DNA from 2 places in the Microbacterium istanbulense genome. Region 2 is predicted to be linked to the other one. Evidence: predicted binding sites of a transcription regulator. Region 2 holds the regulator's gene; the other holds the start of a gene.
The links. The regulator LexA, encoded in region 2, represses DNA repair genes until DNA is damaged. The targets are predictions, from matches to a motif close to TCGAACANNTGTTCGA.
Positions count from the first base shown of each region.

Region 1: the regulator LexA is predicted to act here: its motif matches at 2,550-2,565, upstream of WDU93_RS01295 (DmpA family aminopeptidase).

Region 1 covers NZ_JBBDGN010000001.1:256,722-260,521, reverse strand. Annotated here, with positions in the region: gene WDU93_RS01300 (PucR family transcriptional regulator) at 1-1,218, shown strand, start outside; gene WDU93_RS01295 (DmpA family aminopeptidase) at 1,352-2,470, opposite strand; gene WDU93_RS01290 (APC family permease) at 2,592-3,800, shown strand, end outside.
Region 2 covers NZ_JBBDGN010000013.1:56,862-60,661, reverse strand. Annotated here, with positions in the region: gene WDU93_RS12655 (histidinol-phosphate transaminase) at 1-67, opposite strand, end outside; gene WDU93_RS12650 (LysM peptidoglycan-binding domain-containing protein) at 116-466, opposite strand; gene lexA (transcriptional repressor LexA) at 729-1,415, shown strand; gene metE (5-methyltetrahydropteroyltriglutamate--homocysteine S-methyltransferase) at 1,481-3,796, opposite strand; gene WDU93_RS12635 (methylenetetrahydrofolate reductase) at 3,793-3,800, opposite strand, start outside.

The DNA of each region.
Region 1 (3,800 bases), on a different contig from region 2:
TTCTCGGTGATGCCGCCGGCGTTCGTCGCGGCCTGCCGTGAGCGAGGGCTGGCGCTGATCGTGCTGCACCGGGAGGTGAAGTTCGTCGCACTGACCGAGGCCGTGCACCGGCGTATCATCGCCGGCCAGCTGGAGGCGCTGCAGGAGCGGCAGCGCCTGCATGAATTGTTCACCGGGCTCAGCCTGCGTGGCGCCCCGGCCGACACCGTGGTGCACGAGACCGCCCGCGTACTCGGCGCGCCCGTCGTACTCGAGGCGCTGGATCGCGAGGTCGTCGCCGCCGACACCCGTGACCTCTCGGTCGCCGAACTCCTCGCCGGCTGGGCGGCGCGCTCGCGCGCAGGGGTCGGGCTGACAGCTGTACCCGTCGAGGCCCGCGGCGAGCGGTGGGGCACGCTGGCGACCCTCGACGCGCCCGCACACCCGGCCGGCACCATGACCGTACTGCAGCTGGCCGCGACCGCGCTGGCGTTCTCCCGCCTGGCCGACGGGCCCGGCGCCTGGACTGCTCTGGCGGCGAGGGAGCTCGTCTCCGCCGTCGCCGGCGGTCAGCACACTGGCGTCGACGACGTCGCGGCACGCCTGGAGTCTGCGGGGCTGCCGCTGCGGGGTCGGGTGCTCGGCGTGTGGGTGGCAGAGCGGGCGGATGCCGCAGCTGTCGCCGCAGCGTTGGCCGTGTGCAACGAGATCGACGGGCTTCACGCCCGTGGAGCGGTGCACGACGGTGCGGGAGTGTTCGTGCTCTCGTCGGCGGAACCTGTGCCGACGGCGGCGCTGGCGCGCGTGGCATCCGTCCTGCCCGCCGGGCTCGCCGTGGGAGCGCCCGCCGCGAACGTGCCGGAACTGTTGGCGAGCGTGCGGGCCGCCCGGCTGCTCGCCGCACGCCTGCAACCGGGCGAGCTGCGCCGGGTCGATGACCGCCCCCTCACCCGGTTGGTCACCGAGCTCGGCGCCGACCACCGCCTGCAGGAACACAGCGAGCGGATGCTGGCCCCGCTGATCCGTCACGATGACGCCACCGGCGGCGACCTCGTGCGGGTGTTGCGCGCTGTCGTGGCGCATCCGGGCAATCGCACGGCCGCGGCCGCGGCCTCGCACCTGTCGCGGTCGGTCTTCTACCAGCGGATCGCGCTGATCTCCGACCTGCTGGGTGCTGATCTCGACGATGGTGAGACGCTCGCGGGCCTGCACCTGGCCCTGCTCGCCGCCGCGCGCTGAGTCGGCTCGGGGCGCACATGTTTTCGCGCGGTGTGCAGTAACGCCGCTCGCAGGGCCGATTCCGCGACGTTTCTGCACACCGCGCGCCGGGTCCGCGTGCGAATGGGGGTGGCACGCGGGGCTGGGTGTGCGTTCAGGAGAACGCGGCGCGCACCTCGTCGTGGGGGAGCGCGTAGCTGATGTGGTCGTCGCGACCGGCGAGGTCCTCTGCGGCGACCAGGGCATTGAGGATGGCCTCTTCCACAGCCTGGACCACGGCAGTGTAGAACGCGTCGATGCGGCCCCAGGGGATGAACGCCAGGGAGTCGAGGTCGCGCTGGTCGGCCATGCTCGACACCAGCGACCCTTCGTTCGCGGTCGAGAACGCCAGGAAGATGTCGCCCGAGAAATGACCGCCGGTGGTGCCGGTGCGGGCAAGCCCGAGCGGCACCCGACGGGCGAGCGCCTCGCACTGACCGGGCAGCAGCGGGGCATCGGTGCCCACGATGACGATCACGCTGCCGGCGCCGGGAACGGAGCGCCGGGCCGCCTCGCCCTCGCGCACGAACCACGCCGCGTCCTCGATCGGAGCGGGTGCGGACGAAGCGGGTCCGAGGTGGTGACCGAGCACGGTGAACTCTGCCCGGGAGCCGAAGTTCGCCTGCAGGAACACCCCCACGGTGTAGTCGCGGTCGCCGTAGGCGACGACGCGCGACGCGGTGCCCGAACCGCCCTTGAAGCTGTAGCAGTTCATGCCGGTGCCGCCGCCGACGTTGCCCTCGGCGACAGGGCCGGATGCCGCGGCATCGAGGGCCGCGCGGGCATGCTCGCTGGTGACATGGTCGCCGTTGATCTGGTTGAGGTAGCCGTCCCACGTCTCGCCGACGACCGGCAGCATCCACTGCACGGAGGCCTCCGGGTGGTGCTCGTGCATCCACAGGTCGACCCCGCGGTGCACGGCGCCGACGCTGTGGGAGTTGGTGATCGCGATGGGCGTCGAGAACATGCCTGCCTCGTCGATCCAGGTGCGCCCGGTGAGCTCGCCGTTGCCGTTGAGCGAGTAGGTGCCGGCCGCGACCGGCGTACCGGCACCTGCTCGCCCCCGCGGGAGGATCGCCGTGACGCCAGTGCGCGCAACGCTCTCGGCGCCGGGTTCGCCTTCAATGAGCGTCGTGTAGCCGATCTCGACGCCGGGTACGTCGGTGAGGGCATTCCACTGACCCGGCGTCCCCTCCAGGGGGATGCCGAGGTCTCGGGCGCGCGTCGTCGTCATCGTGTCCTCCACTCTGAACACACGTCAGGGTTTACGTGTTCGCAACATAGCACTCTTGACGCGGAAGTGTTCAAGGACTTTGAATGAGTGTTCAAAGTCAGGCAGCGATCAAGGAGGATCCATGACCACGTCGACACCCGAAGTCGACCCCACGCCCACCGGCAGTCTCGCGGTCGGAAGGCTGGGGGTCTGGGACATCGTGTTCTTCGTCATGTCGGCGGCGGCTCCGCTGACCGTCGTCGTGAGCGCCGCACCTGCGGCGTTCCGCCTGGGCGGCATCGGCGCGCCCGGTGCCATGCTCTTCGCCGCCGGCGTGCTCATCCTGTTCTCCTTCGGCTTCACGGCGATGTCGACCCACGTGCGTAACGCGGGCGCCTTCTACGCCTACGTCGGGCGAGGGCTGGGCAAGCCGGCCGGCATTGGTATCGCTTTCGTCACGGTGCTCGCCTACGCCGTGCTCGGCGTCTCGTTCTACGGCTTCATCGGCTTCTTCGCGCAGATGACGGCCGCGAGCCTGCTCGGCATCGACATCCCGTGGTGGGTGTGGTCGCTTGCCGCGCTCGTGCTGATCGCTGTCTTGGGCTCCCGCAAGATCGACGTCGGCGCGCGGGTGCTCGCCGTGCTGCTCACGGCCGAGGTCGGCATCCTCGTCATCCTCTCGATCGCCGTGCTGATCAACGGTGGACCCGAGCCCGCCAGCACCGTGCCGTTCTCGCCCGAGTCGGTCTTCAGCGGACCCGGCGTGGCGGCGCTCATCGTCATCGCCTTCGGCGCCTTCCTCGGCTTCGAGGGCACCGCGATCTACGCCGAAGAGGCGAAGGATCCCGAGAAGACGATCCCGCGGGCCACCTACATCGCCGTCGCCTTCCTCGGCCTCTTCTACGCCTTCGCGTTCTGGATCGTCACCCTCGCCTTCGGCGTCGAGGGCGTCATCGCGATGGCGCAGTCTGACGCGTTCACCGGCATGGTCATCATCGCCGGCGAGAACTACCTCGGCGCCTGGGCTGCTGTGGTCATTCAGATCCTCATCGTCACCAGCTTCTTCGCCTGCGTGCTCGCCTTCCACAACGCCACCAGCCGCTACCTGTTCGCTCTCGGCCGCGAGCGTCTGCTGCCGGCCGCGCTCGGCCGCACGGGAGAGCGCACCGGCGCCCCCTGGGTGGCCAGCGCCGTGATGGTGGCCATCGCCGGCGTCGCGATCCTCATCGCCGCCGTCACCGGTGCCGACCCGTACCTGCACTTGGCGATCTGGACGTACGCCGTCGGCGTCGCGGGCGTCATCTTCGCCCAGGCCGTCGCCGCGATCTCGGCTGTCGCGTTCTTCTCGCGC
Region 2 (3,800 bases):
CGTACGGAGTGAGCCCGCGAAGATCGTCGCGGAGGGGCAAGTCATCCAGAGAGGTCACCCTCCCCATCGTAGAACCCGCACGGATGACGATGACGTCGTGCGACGGGTCGAGCGCTCAGTCGGCGTAGGCCACGGGGATGGCCAGTTCACTGCCGGCCTGGATGGTGCCACCGTCGAGGTTGTTGAGGCGAATGATGTCGTCGACGACATCGCGCGGGTCCGCGGCGGGGGCGATCGACATCGCGAGGGACCACAGCGTGTCGCCAGGCATGACCGTGACTGTCTGGAACTCGACCGGAGCGGACTGCTCACCCGAGGCGAGGGCCGACCCCCCGGCGAGGACGGAGAAGCCGATGCCGACGGCAAGAGGTGCGGCGGCGAGGGCGACGAGCACTCGGCGACCACGCGTGGTGAGCCGAAGACGGGTCTGCGGTCCGACGGGGGTCGCGATGCTGATGCTGCTCATGGCGTGCTCCTCTGCTGAGTGGTGCAGCTTTCGCATCCGCCCCTCGGCCGGGAGCGGCGGATGCGAAGCTACGTTCCGAATGTATCTTCGATATCGAACATCTGTCAAGAATTCTTCGAACTCTCATCCGAAAAATGCCCGACACGCTCGAACAGATCTTCCGAATCTCGCGGATTCTCGGATACCGTTTCGATATCGACACCCCACCACGGACCACCGACATTCGAACCGGGCGACCGTGACAGCGCACGAAGGAGCAACGATGAGCGACACCACGCCCCCGGCATCCGAGGCGCCGCGCACCCGCCGGCGCAAGAACCTGAGCCCCAAGCAGATGGCGATCCTCGAGGTCATCCAGACCTCGATCGCGCAGCACGGCTACCCGCCGAGCATGCGCGAGATCGGTGATGCCGTCGGCCTGAAGTCGCTCTCGAGCGTGACCCACCAGCTCGGTCAGCTCGAGCTCAGTGGCTACCTGCGCCGTGACCCCGGCAAGACGCGCGCGATGGAGGTGCTCATCGATCTGCCCGGGTTCAGCACCGAGAACCCGGCCGACAGCGCACCTGCCGTCGGCGATGCCGCCCTCGTGCCGCTGGTGGGCCAGATCGCCGCAGGGGTGCCGATCACCGCCGAGCAGCAGGTGGAGGAGATCTTCCCACTCCCCCGTCAGCTCGTCGGCAAGGGCGACCTGTTCATGCTGAAGGTGTCGGGCGAGTCGATGATCGATGCCGCGATCTGCGATGGGGACTGGGTGGTCGTGCGCTCGCAGAACAACGCCGAGAACGGCGAGATCGTCGCCGCGATGCTCGATGGTGAGGCGACCGTGAAGACGTTCCGACGCCGCGACGGTCACACCTGGCTGCTCCCCCGGAACTCCGCGTTCGAGCCGATCCTCGGCGATGACGCCACCGTGCTCGGCAAGGTCGTCGCCGTGCTCCGCGCCGTCTGACACTCTCCAACGACACAGGCCCCTCCTGGATCGGATCCAGGAGGGGCCTGTGTCGTCTCAGGAGATCAGGCTGAAACGGTGATGTCCTCACGCACGCGACGGGTCGCCTCGACGATGTTCGCCAGCGACGCGACGGTCTCGTCGTAGCCGCGGGTCTTCAGACCGCAGTCCGGGTTGACCCACACCTGGCGCAGGGGCAGCTCCTCGACGGCGCGACGCAGCAGCGACTCGACCTCGGCGGTGCTCGGCACGCGCGGCGAGTGGATGTCGTAGACACCGGGACCGATGCCGTGGTCGAAACCGCCGGCAGCGGCGATGTCGGCGACGACCTCCATGCGGCTGCGCGCGGCCTCGATCGAGGTGACATCGGCATCCAGGCCGCGGATCGCGTCGATCACGACACCGAACTCCGAGTAGCACAGGTGGGTGTGCACCTGCGTGGCCGACGCCGCGCCGCCCGTGGCGAGACGGAACGAGCGCACCGACCAGTCGAGGTACGCGGGCTGGTCGGCCTGCTTCAGTGGCAGCAGCTCGCGCAGCGCCGGCTCGTCGACCTGGATGATCTGGATGCCCGCCGCCTCGAGGTCGGCGATCTCGTCGCGCAGGGCCAGCGCGACCTGGTTGGCGGTTTCGCCCAGCGGCTGGTCGTCGCGCACGAACGACCAGGCAAGGATCGTGACCGGGCCGGTGAGCATGCCCTTGACGTGCTTGGCGCTCAGCGACTGCGCGTACGCCGCCCAGTCGACCGTGATGGGGGCCGGACGCGACACGTCGCCCCACAGGATCGAGGGCCGCGTGGCGCGGGAGCCGTACGACTGCACCCAGCCGTTCTCGGTCACCGCGAAGCCGTCGAGGTTCTCGGCGAAGTACTGCACCATGTCGTTGCGCTCCGGCTCGCCGTGCACGAGCACGTCCAGGCCGAGGTCTTCCTGCAGGGTGATCACGCGGTCGATCTCGGCGCGCAGGAAGTCCTCGTAGTCCTCCTGCGAGAGCTCTCCACGGGTGAACTGTGCGCGAGCGCGGCGGATGTCACCTGTCTGCGGGAACGAGCCGATCGTCGTCAGCGGCAGAGCCGGCAGGCCCAGCGCGACCTGCGCCGCCTCGCGGGCCTCGTAGGTGTCGCGCGCGAAGTCGGCCTCGACCAGCTCCCGTGCCCGGACGGCACCGTCACGCACGCCGGGCGCGCTGTGACGATCGGCGAGGGCAGCAGAGGCGGCGTCGAGCTCGGTGGCCACGGCGTCGCGGCCCTCGGCGAGTCCACGGGCGAGCGTGACGACCTGACCGACCTTCTGGTCGGCGAAGGCCAGCCACGACACCAGGCGCTCGTCGAGCTTGGTCTCATCGGTCACGTCGTGCGGCACGTGCAGCAGCGAGGTCGAGGTGGAGGCTGCGACGGCGGCCGCCCCGAGCCCGCGCAGCTGCTCGAGGGTGTCCAGCGCACCGGCGAGATCGCCGCGCCAGATGTTGTGTCCGTCGATCACACCGCCCACGAGGGTCTTGCCGGCGAGGCCGTCTGCGGCGGCGGGCACCGTGCCACGGACGAGGTCGACGCCGATCGCCTCGACCGGCGCGGCGGCGAGCACCGGGAAGACGCTGTCGAGAGATGCGTACGGCGCCGCGACGAAGATCGACGGGCGGTCGGCGGCACCGCCGAGCACGGCGAGTGCGCGCTGCGCGGCATCCGACAGCTGGGCGACGGAGGCGGGCAGCGACTCGCTCACCAGAGCCGGCTCGTCGATCTGCACCCACTCGGCACCGGCAGCGCGCAGGCGGGCGAGTAGCTCGACGTACACCGGAAGCACGTCGTCCAGTCGGGAGAGCGGGTCGAAGCCCTCGGGGGCGCCGTCGGCGGCCTTCGCGAGAGCCAGGAGGGTGACGGGGCCGACGACGACCGGACGGGTGCGGAACCCGGCCTCTGCCGCCTCGGCGACCTCGCGCACGAGACGGTCGCTCGAGAGCGAGAACGTCGTGTCCGGGCCGATCTCCGGCACGAGGTAGTGGTAGTTCGAGTCGAACCACTTCGTCATCTCCAGCGGCGCGCGGTCGCCCTCACCGCGCGCGATCGTGAAGTACGCGGGCAGGCCGATCGTGCCGTCCTCATCGCGCAGGTCTTCGAAGCGCGCCGGGATGGCGCCGACGGTGACGGCGGCGTCGAGCACCTGGTCGTAGTAGGAGAACGACTCGGGAATCGACGAGTCGTCGCGACCGAGACCGAGCGCAGCGAGGCGGTCACGAGTGACGGCACGCAGCTCTGCTGCGGTCTGCTCGAGCTGAGCCTCGTCGGTACGTCCGGCCCAGAACGCCTCGACGGCCTTCTTGAGTTCGCGGCGGCGGCCGATCCTGGGGTAGCCGAGGATGGTGCCGGCGGGGAAAGCGGTCATGGTG